One region of the Micromonospora sp. NPDC052213 genome, then DNA from elsewhere that is predicted to be linked to it. Evidence: riboswitches for the same ligand, from Rfam matches in the RefSeq annotation. Region 1 holds a riboswitch; the other holds the start of a gene.
What was found. A riboswitch is a leader RNA that binds a small molecule or an ion and turns the genes downstream of it on or off. The one in region 1 is predicted to bind S-adenosylmethionine.
Positions count from the first base shown of each region.

Region 2: linked by a shared signal. The riboswitch ahead of AB0L34_RS24380 (ABC transporter substrate-binding protein) and the one ahead of AB0L34_RS00975 (aminotransferase class V-fold PLP-dependent enzyme) in region 1 are both predicted to bind S-adenosylmethionine.

Region 1 covers NZ_JBFAVI010000002.1:44,607-55,329, reverse strand. The annotation lists gene AB0L34_RS01005 (S8 family serine peptidase) at 1-1,026, opposite strand, end outside; gene AB0L34_RS01000 (glycerol-3-phosphate dehydrogenase/oxidase) at 1,107-2,924, shown strand; gene AB0L34_RS00995 (FAD-linked oxidase C-terminal domain-containing protein) at 3,024-4,424, opposite strand; gene AB0L34_RS00990 (DUF4031 domain-containing protein) at 4,492-4,815, shown strand; gene AB0L34_RS00985 (metal-dependent phosphohydrolase) at 4,865-5,500, opposite strand; gene AB0L34_RS00980 (FUSC family protein) at 5,575-6,831, shown strand; gene AB0L34_RS00975 (aminotransferase class V-fold PLP-dependent enzyme) at 6,870-8,168, opposite strand; SAM riboswitch class IV at 8,215-8,336, opposite strand; gene AB0L34_RS00970 (PrsW family intramembrane metalloprotease) at 8,358-9,863, shown strand; gene AB0L34_RS00965 (hypothetical protein) at 9,960-10,127, opposite strand; gene AB0L34_RS00960 (co-chaperone GroES) at 10,230-10,568, opposite strand.
Region 2 covers NZ_JBFAVI010000123.1:5,699-16,421, reverse strand. The annotation lists gene AB0L34_RS24395 (S8 family peptidase) at 1-497, shown strand, start outside; gene AB0L34_RS24390 (hypothetical protein) at 736-936, shown strand; gene AB0L34_RS24385 (hypothetical protein) at 888-1,130, shown strand; SAM riboswitch class IV at 1,317-1,428, shown strand; gene AB0L34_RS24380 (ABC transporter substrate-binding protein) at 1,692-2,546, shown strand; gene AB0L34_RS24375 (amino acid ABC transporter permease) at 2,588-3,373, shown strand; gene AB0L34_RS24370 (amino acid ABC transporter ATP-binding protein) at 3,376-4,113, shown strand; gene AB0L34_RS24365 (N-acetylmuramoyl-L-alanine amidase) at 4,659-5,789, shown strand; gene AB0L34_RS24360 (VOC family protein) at 5,909-6,322, shown strand; gene AB0L34_RS24355 (glycogen debranching N-terminal domain-containing protein) at 6,627-7,337, shown strand; gene AB0L34_RS24350 (amylo-alpha-1,6-glucosidase) at 7,220-8,776, shown strand; gene AB0L34_RS24345 (GAF domain-containing SpoIIE family protein phosphatase) at 8,951-10,171, shown strand; gene AB0L34_RS24340 (FMN-binding glutamate synthase family protein) at 10,280-10,723, shown strand, end outside.

The DNA of each region.
Region 1 (10,723 bases):
CAGGACGAGGGTGATCTCCTCGGGATCGGTGAAGGCCAGCGGGCCGAAGACGGCGAGCCCGACCAGCCAGCGGGTGGCGGCGCGGACCCCGGCCCGCCCGCCCGGCTCACTTCCGCCCGGCTCACCTCCGGTGGTGCCCGACGGGCCGGCCAGGGCGGTGCCCGACGGGTCGGCCGGGGCGGTGCCCGGCGGCGCGGCCGGGGTGGCGTCGGCCGGGCGGCGGGCCGCCGCGTGCAGGGCGGCCAGCGCGAAGCCGGCCGGCGGCAGGGTCAGCAGCAGGGGCAGTTGCGCCCCGGACTGCCCGACCCCGGCGGCGAGGACGAGCAGCGCGACCCCGGCGACCAGCCCGCCGACCAGCACCAGCCGGGCCGGCCGGGGCGGCTCGCCGACGGCGAAGCGGGACCAGAAGACGTCGTCCAGCAGCGCCCCGGCCAGCACGCCCAGGGCGGCGGCGGCGAGCCCGGCGAGCACCGTCTCCAGCAGCCCGCCGAGCGCCCCCAGCCAGACCCACGGCAGCAGCAGCGCCAGCCCGCCGGCCACCCCGAGCAGGGTGGCGGTCGGGGCGGAGGGCCGGCGCGGGGCGGCGCGGCGGGCGAGCGCCCGCAGGACGAGGGCGGCCAGGGCGGCCGTGGCGGCGAGCGCCGCGAGGTACGCCTCGTGGTGCACCGGCGGGAGCGCCCGGAGCAGCCCCAGCGCGCCGAACCCGAGTGCCGCGGCCAGCCAGGCCCGGCCGGTGGCGCGGACCGCCGCCGAGCGGGGCAGCAGGGCGAGCGGAAGCGCGGGCGCGCCGACCAGCAGCACGGTGAACAGCACCGTCGCCGGCCAGAGCCACACCACGCGGTGCAGCCCGGAGGCCAGCACGATCTGGTCGGCCAGCCACCCGCCGAGCTGGCTGACCACCACGACCCCGACCGTCCAGCAGCCGGCGACCGCCGCCGCCACCACGGGCCACGGACTCGACCGGGCCGGCGCGGCCGGCGGGAGCGGGGCGGGCTGACCAGCGGGGAACGGGGGGCCGATCTCCATTCCTCAGACAGTACGGCGCGGACGGTGTGTGCCGCCGGTGTGGCCGTGACGGTTACCGTGGACGGGTGCGCGACCCCAACGTGTCCCGAACCGAGGCCAGCCAGCTCTCCCCTGAGCGCCGGGCCACCGACCTGCGCCGCCTGCGGGCCGAACGCTTCGACGTGCTGGTCATCGGCGGTGGGGTGACCGGGGCGGGCGCCGCCCTCGACGCGGCCTCGCGGGGGCTGAAGGTGGCCCTGGTGGAGGCGCGCGACTACGCCGCCGGCACCTCCAGCCGCTCCAGCAAGCTGATCCACGGCGGCCTGCGCTACCTGGAGCAGCTCGAGTTCCACCTGGTGCACGAGGCGCTCACCGAGCGCGGCCTGCTCGCCACCCGGCTCGCCCCGCACCTGGTGCGGCCGGTGCCCATCCTGGTCCCGCTGCCCGGCGGGCGCGGCGCGCGCGACCTGCCCGGCCGGCTGTTCCGCCGCTCCTACTACGGCGCCGGAGTGGCGGCGTACGACGCCTTCGCCGGGATCTTCGGCGGCGGCCGGGGCATGCCGCTGCACCGCCACCTGACCCGCGAGGGCGCCCGCCGGGTCTTCCCCAGCCTGCGGCCCGACGCGCTGGCCGGCGCGATCCGCTACTACGACGGGCAGGTCGACGACGCCCGGCTGGTGGTGACCCTGGCCCGCACCGCGGCCAGCCTCGGCGCGACCGTGGTGCCCAGCGCCCGGGCGGTCGGGCTGATCCGGCAGGCCCGCGAGGTCACCGGCGTCCGGGTCCGCGACCTGGAGGCGCCGGCCGGCTCCCCGGACGCCGAGTTCGAGGTGCGCGCCCGCACCGTCATCGCCGCCACCGGCGTGTGGAGCGACGACATGTCCCGGATGCTGAACGACGTCGGGCTGCGCCCCGGCATCCGCGTCCGGGCCTCCAAGGGCGTGCACCTGGTGGTGCCCCGCTCGGCGATCACCGGCGAGGCGGGGCTGATCCTGCGTACGGCGACCAGCGTGCTCTTCGTCATCCCGTGGGGCGGGCACTGGATCATCGGCACCACCGACACCGACTGGCGGCTCGACCGGTCCCACCCGGCCGCCTCCGCCCGGGACATCGAATACCTGCTGGAGCAGGTCAACACCGTGCTGGACCGGCCGCTCACCACGGCCGACATCGAGGGCGTCTACGCCGGTCTGCGGCCGCTGCTGGCCGGCGAGGCCGACTCCACCTCGAAACTGTCCCGCGAGCACGCCGTCTTCGAGCCGATGCTCGGGCTGCTGCTGGTCGCCGGCGGCAAGTACACGACGTACCGGGTGATGGCCTCGGACGTGGTCGACCGGGCCGCCCACCGGCTCGGCGCCGTACGCCCCTCGCGTACCGCCGACCTGCCGCTGCTGGGCGCGGACGGCTACCCGGCGATGTGGCGGGGCCGGGCGGACCTGGCCCGCCGGCACGGGATGCCGGTCGGGGTGGTCGAGCACCTGCTGGAGCGCTACGGCACCCTCACCCTGGACCTGCTCGCGTTGGTCGACGCCGACCCGCTGCTCGCCTCCCCGCTGGCCGGCGCTCCGGAATACCTCGCGGCCGAGGTGACGTACGCGGCCCGGGCGGAGGGGGCGCTGCACCTGGAGGACGTGCTCACCCGGCGGACCCGGATCTCCTTCGAGACCGCGCACCGCGGTCTGGAGTCGGCCGGGCACGCCGCCGAGCTGATGGGCGCGGTGCTCGGTTGGGACGAGGCCACCCGGGCCCGCGAGGTGGAGCACTACCGGGCCAGGGTGGAGGCGGAACGCCAGTCCCAGCTGATGCCCGACGACGCCACGGCGGACGCCGCCCGGCTCGGCGCGCCCGACGTCCGGGGCTTCGCGGCAGACCGCGGCTCGGACGACGATCCCGTCGAACTGCCGTCGTCGTCCCGCTGACCGATCCCCAACCCCTACCTTCGGCGGCCGACCGCGGTGACCCGCCGCCCCCGCGGCTCCGCCGCGCGTCGCCCCGCCGGCGCCCCCGGGCGGGGCCGGTCAGAGGACCTTGCCGGGGTTGAGCAGGCCGGTCGGGTCGAGCGCGGCCTTGATCGCCTGGTGCACGGCGACGCCCACCGGGCCGATCTCGCGGGCCAGCCAGTCCCGCTTGAGCAGGCCCACGCCGTGCTCGCCGGTGCAGGTGCCGCCCAGCTCCAGGCCGAGTCTCATGATCTCGTCGAAGGCGCGCCGGCCGCGTTCCAGGCTCGCCGGGTCGGCCCGGTCCACCACGATGTTCGGGTGCATGTTGCCGTCGCCGGCGTGCCCGACGACGCCGATCGGCACGTCGCATTCCGCCGCGATCCGGGCCACCCCGTCCAGTAGCGCCGCCAGCGCGCCCCGGGGCACCGCCACGTCGTCGATGACCAGGCCGCCGTTGCCGCCCGGGTAGGCGTCCGCGGCGAACCTCTCCATGGCCGGGTGCGCGAGCCGGCGGGCCTGCAACAGGGCGGCCGCCTCCACGGCGTCGGTGGCCGCGTAGACCTCGTCGGCGCCGGCCGCCTCGCAGACCGCGGCCAGCCCGGCCAGCTCGTCGGCCGCCCGGCCGCCGGTGTCGGCGGCGGCCAGCAGCAGCGCCTGCGCGTCCGTCCGCAGGCCCATCGGCCGGTACGCCTCGATCGCCCGCAGGTGGGTCTGGTCCAGCAGCTCCAGCAGGCTGGGGGAGAGGCCCCGGGCGGCGATCTCGGCGACGGCCGCGCCGGCCGCGGCGGTGGACGGGAAGACCGCCACCATGGTCAGCGACTCCGCCGGGGCGGGCCGCAGCGCGACGGTCACCTCGGTGATCACGCCCAGGGTGCCCTCGGAGCCGACGAAGAGCCGGGTGAGGTCGTACCCGGCGACGCCCTTGGCCGTGCGGCGGCCGGTGCGCAGCACCTCGCCGGAGGCGAGCACCACCTCCAGGCCGAGGACGTACTCGGTGGTGACGCCGTACTTGACGCAGCACATGCCGCCCGCGTTGGTGGCGACGTTGCCGCCGATGGTGGAGGACTCCCACGAGCCGGGGTCGGGCGGGTACCACAGCCCCTGCTTCGCCACCGCGGCGGCGAGCGTCGCGTTGACCACGCCGGGCTGCACCACGGCGATCCGGCTCACCGGGTCGATCTCCAGGATGGCGTCCATCGCGACCGTGCTGAGGACCACCGCGCCGTCGACCGCGTTGGCCGCGCCGGCCAACCCGGTCCGCGCCCCCTGCGGCACCACCGGCACGCCGTGCCGGGCGGCCGCCCGCAGCACGGCGGAGACCTGGGCGGTATCGCGGGGACGGACGACCACCAGGGGCGTGCCGGCGGCGCAGAGGTCCGCCTCGTCCCGTTCGTGCATCCGGAGCAGGTCCGGGTCGGTCAGCACGGCGTCGTCGCCGAGCGCCGCCCGCAGGTCGTCGAGGAGAGGGGGTCCGGCCATGCCGCCGAGGCTACGGTCGGCCGCGCGCGACCGACAACCGGCCCGCGCACCGGGTACCTTGGCCGGCATGCTCTACCTGGACCGGCCCGCCTGGCCGTGGCGGGGGCGGCTCTGGTCCCACCTGATCAGCGACGTCTCCCACGCCGAGGTGCACGCCTTCGCCGAGGCGCTGGGGGTGCCCCGCCGGGGTTTCGACCGGGACCACTACGACATTCCCGCCGAGCGGTTCGCCGCGGCGGTCTGGCTGGGTGCCCGGGTGGTGCCGAGCCGGGAACTCGTGCGCCTGCTCCGGCAGGCCGGCCTGCGCCGACCGAAGCACCTGACCCGCCCCCGCACCCCCGCCGCCCGCCCCTCCGGCGATCTTGCGGTTCCGGCCCTCCCCACGCGGTGACCCACGGCTCTCGCCAGGGCCGAAACTGCGCGGGGGTGGGGGCCGGGAGTCAGTGGAGGGTGGCCAGTTCGCGGGTGAGGTTGGCGCGGGCCCGGGCTTCCCAGCGGGTGGCCAGCGGCGGCAGCCGGAACAGGGCCGGCAGGGCGAGCAGCCCGGCGAGCACCCGGGCGCGGCCGGCCCGGAAGGCCGGGTCGGGCACGTGCGCGTACTCCCGGCGGATCGCGGCGGCGTAGTGGTCGTACGCCGCGGGTGGCGCGGCCAGGACGGCGAGGTCGGCGTCGCAGAGCAGCGCGCCGTCGGCGTCGCCCGGGTCGACGGCGTGCCCGGCGGTGAGCAGGACCAGCCGGCGGACCTCGGCCACGGCGTCGGCCGGCAGCCCCGACCGGGTGAGCAGGGCGTCGGCGAGCGCCGCGCTGTCCCGCTCGTTGGCGTCGCCCTCGGCGCGCGGATCGTAGATCGCGTCGTGGCACCAGGCCGCGAGGCGCACCAGGTCCGGCCGCGCGGCGGACGGCGCGTGCGCGTCGACCACGTCGAGGACGACGGTCAGGTGGGCGACCGTGTGGTAATGCCGGTGCGGTTCCCGCCAGCGCGCCAGCAGCTCCGCCCCGGCCCGGTCCCGCTCCGCCGCGTCGGTCGCCCCGGCGCCCCGGGCCGCCGCCCGCCACCGGTCGAGAAGGTCGGCCATGCGGCCGAGTCTGCCGCACCGCCGCCGACACGGAGGATTCACCCGCCCCGGTACGGGTAGTCCCCGCCATGGCCGTGGCCCGGGACCGTCGACTCTCGCTGGTGCGGCGCGCCATCCGCCGCGACGGCGGAACGGACATCGACGCGGCCCGCATCGCCGACGCGATGGAGAAGCTGCGGCACCGTGGCAGGGCGACCCTGCACGACCGGCTGCACCGGGTGCGGATGGCGTGGGGCCTGGCCGTGCAGGCCGGCCTCGCCGCCGGCCTGTCCTGGTGGGCGGCGCACAATCTGCTGGGCAACCCGGAGCCGGTGTTCGCGCCGATCTCCGCAGTCGGCACCCTCGCCGCCTCGGTCGGCCAGCGGCTCCGCCGCACGGTGGAGCTGATCCTAGGGGTGGCGATCGGGGTCGCCGTGGGCGACTTCCTCATCTACCTGGTCGGCACCGGGGCGTGGCAGCTCGGCCTCGTGGTGACCGGGTCGATCGTGCTGACCATCTTCGCCGGCGCCAGCGTGTCCATCGTCATCCAGGCAGCGGCCACGGCCGTGCTGATCGTCACGCTGAGCCCGAAGACCGCGAACCTGGAGATCCCCCGGTTCGTCGACGCGTTCGTCGGCGGCGGGATCGCGTTGCTGGTCACCTCGGTCCTGCTGCCGCTCAATCCGCTCCGGGTGATCAACCGGGCCGCCCGGCCGGCGCTGGACCTGCTCGCCGCCCAGCTCGACGACACCGCCGACGCCCTCCGCGAACGGGACCGGGACAAGGCCCAACGGGCCCTGGACCGGCTGCGCAACAACCAGGAGGAGCTGTCCACCTTCACCGAGGCGATCGAGGGGGCGAAGGAGACCGCCGTCCTCTCGCCGGCCCGGTGGCACCGGCGGGACGAACTCACCCACTACGCCGAGGCCGCCGACCCGATCGACCGGGCGATGCGCAACGCCGGCACGCTGATCCGGCGCGCGGTCACCATGATCGAGGACGAGGAGCCCGTGCCGGAGCCGATGCCGGATGCGGCGGCCCACCTCGCCGAGTCGGTACGTCTGCTCAAGCACGAGTTCGCCGTCGGCGAGGAGCCGGAGAAGGCACGGGAGCGGGCGCTGCGCGCGGTCAGCGAGGCCGGCCGGGCGTACGGCGAGGGGGTGGGCTTCTCCGGCAGCGTGGTGATCGCGCAGGTGCGCACCACGGCCAGCGACCTGCTGGTGGCCTCCGGGATCAGCCAGGAGGAGGCGAACCGCCTGGTCCGGGAGTCCTTCGGCGAGCAGGACACCCCGAGCGGACAGGCCGAGCCCGCCGCCGCCCCGAAGCCGCCCACCGCCCCGCCGGTCGGCTGACCCGCCGGCCCGCGGGTCAGCCGACCGGCGGCGGTCGTTCAGGCCGCCGCGGCGAGGGCGGCGAGCAGCCGGTCCACGTGTTCCGCCGTGCTGCCCAGGCCGACGCTCGCGCGCAGGGCGGTCGGCGGCAGGTCCCGCCGGCCGCTGCGCGCCGCCGCCTCGGCGAGCAGTCGCCGGGCCAGCGGGTGGGCGCAGAAGAGGCCGTCGCGCACCCCGATGTCGTGGTTGCCGGCCAGGTCCGCCGCCACGTCCGCCGAGTCCCGGCCGGCCACCACGAACGACACGATGCCCACCCGCGGCGCGTCCGGCCCGAAGGTGCGCAGCTCGACCACGTGCGGCAGGGCCGCCAGGCCGCGGCGCAGCCGGGCCAGCAGGGCCTGCTCGGCGTCGTGCAACGCCGCCCGGTCGGCCCCGGCCAGGGCGCCGCAGACCGCCGCGAGGGCGACCGCGCCGAGCAGATTCGGCGTGCCCGCCTCGTGCCGGGCCGGTCCGGTCGCCCAGCGTACGTCGTGGGTGGCCGCGCCGACGTGACCGGTGGCGCCCCCGCCGGCCAGGTACGGCGGCGCGGCGTCCAGCCAGTCCGCCCGCCCGACGAGCACCCCCGCGCCGAACGGCGCGTACAGCTTGTGGCCGGAGACCGCGAGGTAGTCGACGTCGAGGGCAGCGACGTCCACCGGCGCGTGCGGGGCGAGCTGCGCGGCGTCCACGGCGATCCGGGCCCCGTGCCGCCGGGCCACCCGGGCCAGCTCCGCCACCGGCCAGAGCTCGCCGGTCACGTTGCTCGCCCCGGTCACCGCGACGAGCACGGGCGGGCGGTGGTCGGCGCCGGGGCCCCCCGCCGCGCCCGGCCGGCGCAGCTCGGCGAGGGCGGCGGCCAGCGCCCGGACCGCCTCGGCCGGCTCCCGCGGCACCGGCAGCCGGACCGATCCGCGCGGCCAGGGCAGCAGGTTCGCGTGGTGCTCCCCGCCGAAGGTCACCACCGTGGTGCCGGCGGGCAGCACCCGGGCCAGCAGGTTCAGCGCGTCCGTGGTGTTGCGGGTGAAGATCACGTGGTCGCCGGCGCGGGCGCCGAAGAAGTCGCCGACGGTCTGCCGGGCGCGCTCGTAGGCGAGGGTGCAGCGCCGCGACAGCGCCCCCGCGCCGCGATGCACGCTGGCGTACCAGGGGAGCAGCTCGGCCACCGCGTCGGCGGCGGCCCGCGCGCACGGCGCGGTGGCCGCGTAGTCCAGGTTGACCTGGCCCGGCACGCCGAGCACGTCGAGCGGCCCGGCGGCCGCGGGCGGCGGCGCGGCCCGCGTCGGGTGCGGCGCGGGCGGGGGTACGAGGGTGACGGTCATCGGCCGACCTCCGGGTCCGGGGACCCCGGGTGGGCACACCGGGCGGGGTCCGCGCTTGCCCGGCACGCGAATCGGGCCGGGCCCGGTCATCACCCGGGGCACCCCACCGCGAACCTCGACGAGGGTTGCCGGCCAGCAAGCCGGGGCTTGACGCTGGCGCTCGTGACCTGCCGGCAGCATAGCGCGCGGATGCGCCCGGTCCAGCCGGCCGGGGGTGACTACGCTGACCGCATGGCCGACACCCCGCCCGGCGCACCCCTGCCGTCGTCGCCGACCGTGCCCGCCGTCCCGCCGTCGGGCGCGGCCGCTCCCCGGATGCCGCTGCGCCGGCTGGGCTGGCGGCGGGCCCTGGTGCTGGCCGGGGTCGTCCTGCTGATCGCCGCCTGCGCGGTGTTCATGGTCTTCACGCTCGGCGAGAGCCTCGGCGTGCAGGCGCTGCTGATCGGCCTGGTCGCGGCGATCCTGCCGGTTCCGGTGCTGGTGGGCTGTTTCCTCTGGCTCGACCGGTACGAACCGGAACCGCTGAAATACCTGATCTTCTGCTTCGCCTGGGGCGCGTTCGTCTCGACCGCCGCCTCGCTGACCGTCAACGAGTTCTCGTCCGGGCTCTTCGACGACTGGGGGCTGCCGACCGCGCTGACGGCGGTGCTGGTCGCGCCGTTCATCGAGGAGCTCACCAAGGCGCTCGGGCCGATCCTGCTGCTGATCTTCCGCCGACGGGAGATCTCCGGGATCACCGACGCCCTGGTCTACTGCGGGCTCTCCGCGATCGGGTTCGCCATGGTGGAGAACATCCTCTACCTGGGCGGCTACGGCTACGCCACCGGCGTCGAGCGGTACGGCCCGGCGACCGGCACGCAGCAGGTCATCGCGATCTTCATCGTCCGGATCCTGCTCTTCGGCTTCGCCCACCCGCTGTTCACCTCGATGACCGGGGTCGGGCTGGGCATCGCCGCCCGCACCGCCGACCGGCGCGTCCGGGTGCTCGCCCCGATCGCCGGCCTGCTGCTGGCGATGATGCTGCACGGCCTGTGGAACCTGCTGCCCACGCTCACCCAGGCCACCGGTGAGGCGTTGATCATGCTGTACGGCTTCATCGGCGTGATGGTGCCGATCTTCTTCGGCATGGTCGGGCTGGCCCTGTGGCTGCGGGCCTGGGAGGGGCGGCTCACCGAGCGCACCCTGCCGGACTACGTTCGGGCCGGCTGGCTGACCCCGCCGGAGGTGGCGGCGCTGAGCAGCCTGGGGCGACGGCACGCGGCCCGGGTGTGGGCCAAGCGGGTGGCCGGGGACGCCGGCGTGCGGGCCATGCGCGGCTACCAGTTCGCGGCGACCCGGCTGGCGCTGCTGCGCGACGGCGCGCTGCGCGGCCTGGACCGCAGGCCGGTGGACCGGGAACGGACGGCGCGGGAGGAACGGGAGCTGCTGGAGGCGATCGCCGCGTACCGGTCGTTCTTCGTGGGGAGGGATCCGCAGGCGCCGGCCGGGATCTGGGACGGGCACCGCTACCACCTGCGGTTCCCGGACGGCTCGCAGCGGACGGTCGAGGCGCCGGACGAGCCGGTGGTGCCGATCCCGGTGGTGCTCGCCCCGCCGCCCCCGGCCTTCCCCGCCGGCTACGGGGCCCCCGGCTACGGCCCGCCCGGCTGGCCCGGCGCGCGACCCGCGGGTCCCTGGCCGCCCGGCCACCACTGACTCCGGTCCCCGGCCGCCCGGCCACCACTGACCCGCTCCCGGCCGGCGGTCACCGCTGGGGCGGCGCCCCGGGTCGCTTCCTGGTGGCCCGGGTCGTCAGGTCATCAGGCTGGTGAGGAAGTCGCCGAGGCCCTGCGCCATCGCCATCAGCCCCGCCCCGATCGCCTTGAACATCTCGGCCGCGCCCTCGGGCCGGAACGCCATGAAGTAGATCAGGAACGCGACGCTTCCCCAGAGCAGCAGCTTCTTCACGAATACCGGCATCGTCCCTCCCCAGGGCCGGTGGTGCGGCTGGCTTCCCGGCCGGGAGCGCCGCAAACGACACCGGCGCCCGCAGCCGCGCGCGGCGGGGCGGGCGGGGAGGGCTCAGAGGTAGAGGCCGGTGGAGTTGTCCTCCACGCGCTCGGCGGCCACGGCGTGCACGTCGCGCTCGCGCAGCAGCACGTACCCGCGGCCGTGCAGCTCGACCTCCGAGCGGTCGTCCGGGTCGAACAGGACCCGGTCGCCCGAGACGATGGCGCGGACGTTCGGCCCCACCCCGACAGCGGTGGCCCAGGCGAGCCGCTTGCCCACGGCGGCGGTCGCCGGGATCACGATGCCGGCGGTGGAGCGGCGCTCACCCTCGCTCCCCTCCATCCGCACCAGCACGCGGTCGTGCAGCAGGCGGATCGGCAGGCCGGAGTCGAGATTCTTGTCGGCGGTCACGCCGGAAACGCTACCGTGTCCCGGTCGGGCGACCGTGAGCGGTTACGCGCCGGGGGCGGGGGGCACTGGGTGGCGGAACTGCCCTACGGTGGCGTGGTCGGACGTATCCTGTCCGCCCACCGGGGCGGGCACGGCCAGGTTCTGAAGCCAGGAGG
Region 2 (10,723 bases), on a different contig from region 1:
GCAGCTCGACCGACAACATCAACCAGACCTACACCGTCAACCTCTCCGGCGAGGCCGCCAACGGCACCTGGAAGCTGCGGGTGCAGGACGCCGCCTCCGGCGACACCGGCTACCTCAACACCTGGACGCTCAACCTGGTCGGCGGGACGCCCCCGGGCTGCACCGGCACGAACGGCACCGACGTCAGCATCGGCGACAACACCACGGTGGAGAGCTCGATCACCATCAGCGGCTGCTCCGGCAACGCCTCCGCCACCAGCACTGTCGCCGTGAACATCGTCCACACCTACATCGGTGACCTCGTCGTCAGCCTCATCGCCCCCGACGGCACCGCCTACACCCTGCACAACCGCACCGGCGGCTCGACCGACAACATCAACCAGACCTACACCGTCAACCTCTCCTCCGAGGCCCGCAACGGCACCTGGAAGCTGCGGGTGCGGGACGCCGCCTCCGGCGACACCGGCTACCTCAACACCTGGACGCTGACGCTCTAGCGGCAACGGCGCCACCAGCGCACCCCCACACCGGGGCCCCGGCTGAACTCCAGTCGGGGCCCCGGCATCCGTTGCCGGCCCCGCACACGGCACGGCTTTCGCCGGCGCCGGGGGCGCCCGCCCTTGCGGTCACGATCGTCGTCGGCCGGGCCAGCGGGTCCGGATTGGACCTGGCCGCCGCGCGGGCCGGCCTTCCTACGATGACCGTCCACGCCTCGGACACCGCCGGGAGGACCCCATGCCGGAGCGTTTCGCCGACCTGTCCACGCCGCTGATCGCCGACGCCTGCGTACGGCTGGGCGTGCCGCGGCGCGCGGCGCCGGCCGGGATCCGGGCGGTCGTCCCCGGCCACCGCCTCGCCGGGCGGGTGGCCACCACGGCAGCGTCGACGTGTTCCTGGAGGCGTACGCGGGCGCGGCCCCCGGAGACGTGCTGGTGATCGACAACGGCGGCCGGACGGACGAGGCGTGCGTCGGCGACCTGGCGGTGCTGGAGGGGGCCGCGGCCGGCGTCGCCGGCGAGACGCTGCGCGAGCAGACCGGGTTCGCCGACTACCGCGCCCGCCGGGCCACCGACCCCGGCTACACCTTCCGGCAGCACCTGCGGCGCGTGGGCGGCGCGATCGAGGAATGACCGCCCGGGACCGAGCCCGGCGGTTCGGCCCGGGTTCGGCGTGGGTTCGCCACCGGGCTCGGCCCCGCTTCGCCGCCGGGTCGCCGCTGGGGTCGGCGCCGTCTCCGCTCGCGCGGGGCGGCGCCACGTGAGGGTGGTCATAGCGGCTGGACGCGCCACCACGGGGGGCTGCTAGCCTCGTCGGCAGGTCATGAGCGCCAGCGTCAAGCCCCGGCTCGCTGGCCGGCAACCCTCGTCCGCGCAGGGGTGCCCCGGGTGAAGACCAGGCACCGGAGCAGCTTCGGTGCAAGCGTGGCCTGGTTCCCAGGTCAGCAACGACCGAGGAGAGCCATGTCCTTCCGCATCTGCGTACCGACGGTCCCCGCCGCGGCCCCGCCGCCGTTGACCCGGCGCCGCCACGTCGACATGATGCGGGTCTGCAGCGCCTCGTGTCGCCCCGGCGACCCGCGCTAGCCACGCACCAGACCCCCTTCCCAGGACCACCCCAGCGGTACGCCCACCGGGCGCACCGCCGGCGACGCACGCCCGTGCCCGCCGCCGGAGACCCTTTCGGAGACACCTGTGCGATTCCTTCCCGCCCTCACCCGCGCCGCCGCCCTCGGCGTCGCCGCCGTCCTCGCCGCCACCGCCCTGACCGCCTGCGGCGACGACGCGTCCGAGACGACCGACAACCCGTACAACCTGCTCCAGCCGGGGGTGCTGCGCACCGGCACGCTCACCGACGCCCCGCCGAACGTCTACCTCAAGGACGGCAAGTTCACCGGCTTCGACAACGACCTGCTCACCGCGGTCGCCGCGAAGGTCGGCCTGAAGGTCGAGTTCGTCGGGACGGACTTCTCCGCGCTGCTCTCGCAGGTCAACAACCGTAAGTTCGACGTCGGCAGCTCCTCGATCACCATCACCGAGGCCCGCAGGAAGACCGTCGACTTCGGCAACGGCTACGATTTCGGCTACTTCGGGCTCGACGTGCCGGCCAATTCCTCGATCACCGGTTTCGACCAGCTCGCCGGCAAGCGGGTCGTGGTCGTCCAGGGCACCGTCCAGGACGACTACGCCACCGGCGAGGGCCTCGACCCGGTCCGGGTGCCCGACTACAACGGCGCGATCAACCAGCTCAAGGCCGGCACCGCCGACGCCTGGATCGCCCCCGCCGAGATCGGCGACAAGTCGGCCGCCGACAGCAACGGCAAGATCAAGGTGGCGGGGAAGCTGCTCAGCCCGGCCCCGACGGCGTACGCCTTCGCCAAGGGCAACGACAAGCTGCGCGAGGCGCTGAACAAGGGCCTCGACGAGGTGATCGCCGACGGCACGTGGAGCCGCCTGCAGGCCCAGTACTACCCGGGCCGCCCGATCCCCGCCGACTTCAAGCCGGGCAGCGGCACCGTCCCGGTGCCGTCGGCCTCGGCCGCCTCCTGACACGTACTGACGACGAGCGAGCGGGACGGTAGGAGAACACGATGGATCCGTTGAGCACCCTGTGGGAGACCTTCTTCGACTGGGACTCCATGCGCGAGGCGCTGCCCGAGATGCTGACGGTCGGGCTGCCCAACACGCTGATCCTCGCGATCTCCGCCGCCCTGCTCGGCTCGGTGCTGGGCATGGGGCTGGCCGTCGCCGGCATCTCGCGTACCCGATGGTTGCGCTGGCCGGCGCGGGTCTACACCGACGTGTTCCGCGGCCTGCCGGCCGCGGCGACCATCCTGCTCATCGGCGTCGGTCTGGCGCCGCTGGGCATGGAGGTGTGGGGCCCCAACCCGTATCCCCTGGGCATCCTGGCGCTGTCGCTGATCGCGGCGGCCTACATCGGCGAGATCTTCCGCTCCGGCATCCAGTCGGTGGAGGCCGCCCAGTTGGAGGGGGCCCGGGCGCTGGGCCTGTCCTGGGGCGAGGCGATGCGCCTGGTGATCGTGCCGCAGGGCATCCGCCGGGTGCTGCCGGCCTGGGTGAACCAGCTGATCGCGCTGATCAAGGACTCCAGCCTGGTCTACTTCCTCGGCCTGCTGGCCAGCCAGCGGGAGCTGTTCCGGATCGGGCAGGACTACGCGGCGAACACCGGCAACCAGTCGGCGCTGCTGCTGGCCGGCCTGTTCTACCTGGCGCTGACCGTGCCGCTGACCCACGTCGTGAACTGGATCGACCGGCGGCTGCGGCACGGCCGGCAGGCCGCCGCGCCCGCCGACGCCGACGCCGACGACGACCTCGACCTGGCGCTGCCGGGCCCGGCGGGAGGAAACCAGCGATGAGCATCGACACGACGACCTCGGTGAGCCTGAGCGTCCGCGACGTGCACCTGGCCTTCGGGTCGCACCGGGTGCTGCGCGGCGTGGACCTGGACGTCGCGCGGGGCGCGACGGCCTGCGTGATCGGCCCGTCCGGCTCGGGCAAGTCCACGCTCCTGCGCGCCATCAACCGGCTCATCGAGCCCGACCGGGGCGACGTGCTGCTCGACGGGCGCAGCGTGCTGGGCGACGACCCGGACGCCCTGCGGCAGCGGGTCGGCATGGTCTTCCAGCAGTTCAACCTCTTCCCGCACATGAGCGTGCTACGCAACATCACCCTCGCGCTGCGCCGGATCAGGAAGCTTGGTGAGGACGAGGCGGCGGCGGTCGCCCGCGACCACCTGGAGCTGGTGGGGCTCGCGGCCAAGGCCGACGCCCGGCCGGCGCACCTGTCGGGCGGGCAGCAGCAGCGGGTCGCGATCGCCCGCGCGCTGGCGTTGCGGCCGCAGGTGATGCTCTTCGACGAGGCGACCTCGGCTCTGGACCCGGAGCTGGTCAAGGGGGTGCTGGGGCTGATGGCCGAGCTGTCCGCCGGCGGCATGACGATGGTGGTGGTCACCCACGAGATGGGCTTCGCCCGCGAGGTCGCCGACACCGTCGCGTTCATGGATCGCGGCGTGGTGTTGGAGGCCGGCGAGCCGGCCGCGATCTTCGAGGGGGCGGAGCACCCCCGGCTGCGCCGCTTCCTCTCCCAGGTGCTCTGACCCGCCGCGGCGCCCCACCGGGGAGGACCAGGTAGGCGCGGGACGCCAGACAGTCGTGGATCCGACGGAGAGGCGGTCAGGGGCACGGCCGAACACCTCGTCGCCAGCGTGACCGCCTGACCGTCGGTGAGCCCGACGACGTACGGACGCGCGGTGCCGTAGTCCCCCCGCTCGGTGCGACCCGATCACCCGACCGTCGGCGAAGCGTCCCTGTCGGAGGATGGCCGGACGCCGGTCCACGCCGCTGACCCGCCCGTACCGGTCTGCGCTGCCTGGTGACGCCCCCTGGCGGTCCGCGCTGTCGGCGGTCCGGGCAGCCGGCTCGTCCACCGGCCGGGACCCCTGGTGTCGGAGAACCCGACGACCCACGGCCACCTGCGCGTCGCTGCCCGTGATCCTCAACCTCGGCACGGACGGTCACCCAGACGACTCCTTATTGACCAGCGGCGGAGGTCTGGGCAATATCTTCCACAACACAGGCGGCCACTGGAGTTTCCTTTCACGCACCCCCTTCCCACCCCCGACCCGGCCGCACAGGAGATGCCATGCACCTCGACCACTCCGAACTGGACCGTCGGACCCTGCTGCGGGCCGGCCTCGGCGCCGCCGCGGTCGCGGTCGTCGGAAGCGAACTCGCCTTCCCGGCCGCCGCGCAGGCGGACCCCGGCGCCGACCTGGACTGGATCTACAGCTGCGACGAGTGGGGCGCGCGTCCGCCGGCGGACCCGCTGTCGGTCAGCGCCATCCCCACCAACAAGATCATCGTGCACCACATGGCGTTCCCGAACGTCACCGACTACTCCGAGGCGCAGGCGATCAAGCTGGCCCGCGACTGCCAGGACCTGCACATGGACGGCAACCGCTGGTCCGACACCGGCCAGCACTTCACCGTCAGTCGCGGTGGATACGTCATGGAGGGGCGCCGGGGCAGCCTGGAGCGGCTGCAGGCCGGCGACCGGCAGATGATCTCGGCGCACTGCCCGGGCGAGAACGGCCGGGCGATCGGCATCGAGAACGAGGGCACGTACGTCACCGAGACGCCGCCGGAGGCGTTGCTGGACTCGCTGGTCAAGCTCTGCACGACCATCTGCCGGCAGTACGGTCTGCACGCCCACGACATCTTCGGGCACTGGGACTTCCGCACCACGCAGTGCCCCGGCGCCGCCTTCTACCGCCAGTTCCCCGTCCTGCGCCGCCGGGTGTTCGAGGCCCTCGACACCGACCTGGCGGACGTGCCGGCCCGCCGCTGGCCGGACCTGTGGCGGTTCGTCGGCTCGCCGTCGGTGCGGGTCGTGCAGTACCTGCTGACCCACCGCGGCTACACCGTGCCGGTCAACAGCGTCTTCGACGCCGCCACCGTCGCGGCCGTGCAGGACTGGCAGTACCGCAACGGCATCCCGGTCGACGTCGACGCCACCCTTACCGCGCCGACCTGGGAGACGCTGGCGCCGGAGCTCGACAAGGACGCCGCCGGCATCCCGGTCAGCGCCGCCCAGTTCATGCTCAACTTCAAGGGGTGGGCGGACGTCGCCGTCACCGGTGAGTACGACCACGCCACCAAGAAGGCCGTCCAGGACCTCCAGGCGCTGCACGGCCTGCCCCGCGACGGCAAGCTCACCACCAACACGTGGTGCGTCCTCGTCGGCGGCGTCGTGCGCCACTCCTTCCGGCACTGACCGCCCGCGGCCCGTGGGACGGCCTGCCGCTCCCACGGGCCGCGGAACGCGGGCGCGCCTCGCCCCCACCCGGCCCCTGATCTGCGACGATGACGCCATCACGACCGGAGGAGGGTGCTGTGGCGTCTCGGCTCAACCCGTACATCAGCTTCCCGGGCACCGCACGGGAGGCGATGGAGTTCTACCAGCGTGTGTTCGGCGGCTCGCTGTCGATGAGCACCTTCGGCGAGTTCGGCACCGACGATCCCGCGCTGGCCGACAAGATCATGCACGCGATGTTGCAGACCGACCGGGGCTACACCCTGATGGCCTCGGACACCGCGCCGGGGATGGAACACAACCCGGGCAACAACGTCGCCGTCAGCCTCAGCGGCGACGACGCCGACGAGCTGCGCGGCTACTGGGAGAAGCTCGCCGACGGCGGCACGGTGACCATGCCGCTGGAGAAGCAGATGTGGGGCGACGAGTTCGGCATGTGCGTCGACCGCTTCGGCACCAGCTGGATGGTGGACATCGGCCAGCCCCAGGGCTGATCCCGGGGAGCGCTCCCGCGGCCCGGCGGGCCGGCCGGAGGTGTAGCGGCGACGCGACCGGGTACCGACCGCTGTCCGACGGGTCCGCGGCGCGCCGCACCGGCGCGCCCGGGCCCGCCAGCCGCCGGTCAGGGGGTGCACCGATGCCGTCGACGCCGCCGGCCGCGCCGGCCGCCGGGACCCCTGCCGGCAGCGCGACGCCGCCGCACCCGCCTGCCGCCCGCCCCGCCGGGGCCCCCTCCGGCTGCCGGGGGCCGCGCCGGCGGCGGCCCCGGACGCCGAGGCCGCGCCGGCCGCCGGGCCGATGAGCGGCGTCCGGAACCTGCGGGTCCGACCGGATCTGCTCTACGTGGCGAGCGGCTGGAGCACGCTGGTCACCGACGTGCGCGGCCGGATCACCGGCGCCGGCCCGCAGGGCTTCTTCGCGCACAACACCCGGGTGCTCAGCACGGAGCGCCTCGCCGTGGACGGCTGCGAGCCGGTGCCGTTCAGCACGGCCAACGTCGCCGGCCACGCCCAGCTCTCGTACGCCGCACTCGGCGACGGTGAGGCACTGCCCTCCCGCGCGGCCTACCTCCTGGTGGAGCGCTTCGTCGGCGAGGGGCTGCGCACCCGGCTGACCGTGGTCAGCTACGCCCCGGAGCCGCTGGAACTGGAACTGCGGATCGATCTCGCCGCCGACTTCGCCGACACCAGCGAGGCCGAGTCCGGCCGCCGGGTGCAGTCGGGCGCGGTCGACGCGAGCTGGCACCCCGACGACCGCGAGCTGCGCCTGACCTACCGGTGCGACGGCCTCGACCGGGCGGTGGCGATCGGCGTACACGCGGATTCGCCCGTCCGGTACGTGGACGACGCCGTCCTGGTCGCGGTCGCGGTGCCGCCCCGGGGTCGGGCCGGGTGGAACTCGTGGTCGAGCCGGTCTTCGAGGGACGGCGTCTCGCCGCGCCGCCGCCGACCTTCGCCGAGCCGGACGACGACGCGGCCCGCGCCCGCGCCCACCTCGCCCGGGAACTGACCCGGCTGAGCAGCAGCAACTTCGACGTCACGGCGGCCTGGCGGTGCGCGGTCGACGACCTGGCGGTGCTGCCGCTGGGCGAGCCGGCCGGGCCGACGGCGCCGATGGCCGGCCTGCCGATCTACCAGGAGATCTTCGGCCGCGACACGATGACCGCGTCGTGGCAGGCCCTGCTCGCCGGGCCGACGATGCTGGCGGACAGCCTGCGGCTCAACGCCGGCCACCTCGGGCGGCGCATCGACGACTGGCGCGACGAGGAGCCCGGCAAGCCGTTGCACGAGGCCCGCCGGGGCCCGGTGTCCGCGCTCGGGCTCGACCCGTTCAGCGGCTACTACGGCGACTGGTCGACCGCGCCGGACCTGCTGATCTTCCTCGGGCAGTACTTCGCGTGGACGGGGGATCTCGACACGGTGCGGGACCTGCTGCCGGTCGCGCGCCGCGCCCTGGACTGGATCGACCGGTACGGCGACCCCGACCGGGACGGCTTCCTCGAATACCACTGCCGGTCCCGGGCCGGGCTGAAGAACCAGGGCTGGAAGGACTCCGACACCGCGATCGTCGACGAGCACGGCGAGGTGGTGCCCAACCCGATCGCGACCAGCGAGCTGCAGGCGTACTGGTACGCCGCGCTGCGGCACGCCGCCGTGGTGTTCGCCGCGGCCGGTCACCCCGCGCTCGGCGCCCGGCTGGTCAGCCGGGCCACCGTCCTTCGTCGCCGCTTCCACCGCGCCTACTGGATGCCCGAGCGGGGCTGTCACGCCATGGCGCTCGACCCGGACAAGCGGCAGGTGCGTTCGGTCAACTCCAACGACGGTCACCTGCTCGCCACCGGGATCGTGCCGGCCCGGCTCGCTCCCCTGGTCGCCGACCGCCTGCTGGCCGACGACATGTTCAGCGGCTGGGGGGTGCGCACCCTGTCGTCGGCGCACCCGGCGTACAACCCGTTCAGTTACCACCGGGGCAGCGTCTGGCCGGTGGAGGCGGGCACGATCGGCCTCGGGCTGGCCCGGTACGGCTGCTGGGAGCACCTGCACCGGCTCGCCGAGGGGATGTTCGCCGCGGCGGCGCTCTTCACCGAGCACCGCCTGCCGGAGGTGCTCAGCGGCCTGCCGCGCGACGACGCGCACCCGCACCCCGGCGTCTACCCGAACTCGTGCTCCCCGCAGGCGTGGTCCGCCAGCGCGGTCGTCGCGCTCATCCAGGCGCTGCTGGCGCTGCGCCCGGCCGCGCCGCTGCGGACGATCTTCGTCGACCCGCACCTGCCCGAGTGGCTGCCGGACCTCGTCCTCGAGGGCGTGCAGGTCGGCGGGCGCACCGTCGACCTGACCGTCCGGCGTGGACGCGGCGGGCGTACGTCGCTGCGCGCCCGCGGCGACCGGATCGCGGTGGTGCGTCGGCCCACGCTCCAGGCGATGTCCGCCCGCCGGCACCGCCCCTGACCGGCCGCGGATCGGGGCCGCCGGCGCCGCCGCCCGCTCGAAACGCCCGGACGGGCCCGGTTCGTGACGAACCTCGCGGTCGTCACCGCCCGACCGGCGTCCCCGCACCGTACGCGCTGCTGTCGGCGCAGGTCTGATAGCGGCGGAACCAGCCAGCGGGACTAGGATCCTGTCGTGGCCGACGCGGGGCTCATCCAGGACGACGAGCGGTTACGCCGTCTCGAGGCGGTGACCGACGCTGCCCTGTCCCGGCTCGACGCGGCCGACCTCTTCGACGAGCTGCTCGATCGCGTCCGGGATCTGCTCGGCGTCGACACCGCGGCCATCCTGCTGCTGGACGCGCACGCCCAGCAGCTCGTGGCCACCGCCGCCAAGGGTCTCGAGGAGGAGGTCCGGCGAGGTTTCCGCGTCTCGGTCGGCCGGGGTTTCGCCGGCCGGATCGCGCTGACCCGACAGCCGGTGGTCGTCGAGGAGGTCACGCCCGGCACGGTGGTCAACCCCATCCTGCTGGCGATGGGCCTGACGTCGCTGCTGGGCGTGCCGATATTCGCCCGTGGTGAGCTCATCGGCGTGCTGCACGTCGGCACGCTGCGTCACCGCCGGTTCACCGCGGACGACGTCCGCCTGCTGGAGCTGGTCGCCGACCGGGCGAGCCTGGCCCATTTCGCCCGGGCGAACAACCTGGCACAGACCGCCGCCCTCGCCCTGCAGCGCAGCCTGCTGCCCAACCAACTGCCCGAGGTGCCCGGTCTGGCCATGGCCGCCCGGTACGTGCCCGGTCACGTCGCCGGCGTCGGCGGGGACTGGTACGACGTGTTCAGCCTGCCGTCGGGCTGGCTGGGGCTGGTGATCGGCGACGTGTCGGGGCACGGCCTGCAGTCGGCCGTGGTGATGGGGCGCGTCCGTAGCGCGCTGCGCGCGTACGCGCTGGTCTGCGACGATCCGGCGGAGGCGTTGACACTGCTGGACCGGAAGGTCTCCCACTTCGAGGCCGGCAGCCTGACCACGGCCCTCTACGTCATGGTCTCCCCCGACCGGAGCAGGATCCGGATCTCCACCGCCGGGCACCTGCAACCCGTCCTCGCCGTGCCGGGCCGGCCGGGCGCCCTGGTCCCGGTCCACGTCGACCCTCCGCTCGGCACGGGTCGCCGACCGGCCGCCCGCCGGCAGACCGAGGTGGATCTTCCGCCGGGGGCCGTGCTGGCCTGCTTCACCGACGGGCTCGTCGAACGCCGCGACGAGGTCATCGACGTCGGTGTCCAGCAGCTCGTCGACGCGGTCCGGCCGGACCCTCCCGAGGAGGTCTGCCGGACCGTCATGGCGGCCCTCGGCGTCGAGCAACCGACCGACGACATCGCCCTGCTGGTCGTCCGTCGGCAGCCGACGCACGGCTGATCCGGTAGCCGGAGGGGGCGCGCCGGGGGTCAGCCGGCGGCACGGGGCTGGCCGGGTCCGCCCCGCCGGCCCGTTTGGCGGAGGGCGATCGCGGAAAGAGTGGCGGGCATGAAGTGGGCAAGTCGAGCCGTACCCGCCGCCGTCGCCGCCGTCACGGCCCTCGCCGCGCGCGACCTGATCCAGCGCGACCACGCGTTGCTGCGCAACTTCCCGGTCCTCGGCCGGGCCCGCTACCTGCTCGAGTCGATCGGGCCGGAGCTGCGCCAGTACATCGTCGCGGGCAACAACGAGGAACGCCCGTTCACCCGCGACCAGCGCCGCTGGGTGTACGCGTCGGCGAAGCAGCAGAACAACTACTTCGGCTTCGGCACCGACAACGACATCGAGTTCACCCCCGGCTATCCGATCATCAAGCACCGCACCTTCGGCCGCGCCGTACCGCCGTCCACTCCGGGTGCCGGACACGACGTGCGGCTGCCGTGCGCGAAGGTGCTCGGCGCCGCCCGGGGCCGGGCCCACGCCTTCCGGCCCGAGTCGGTGGTGAACATCTCC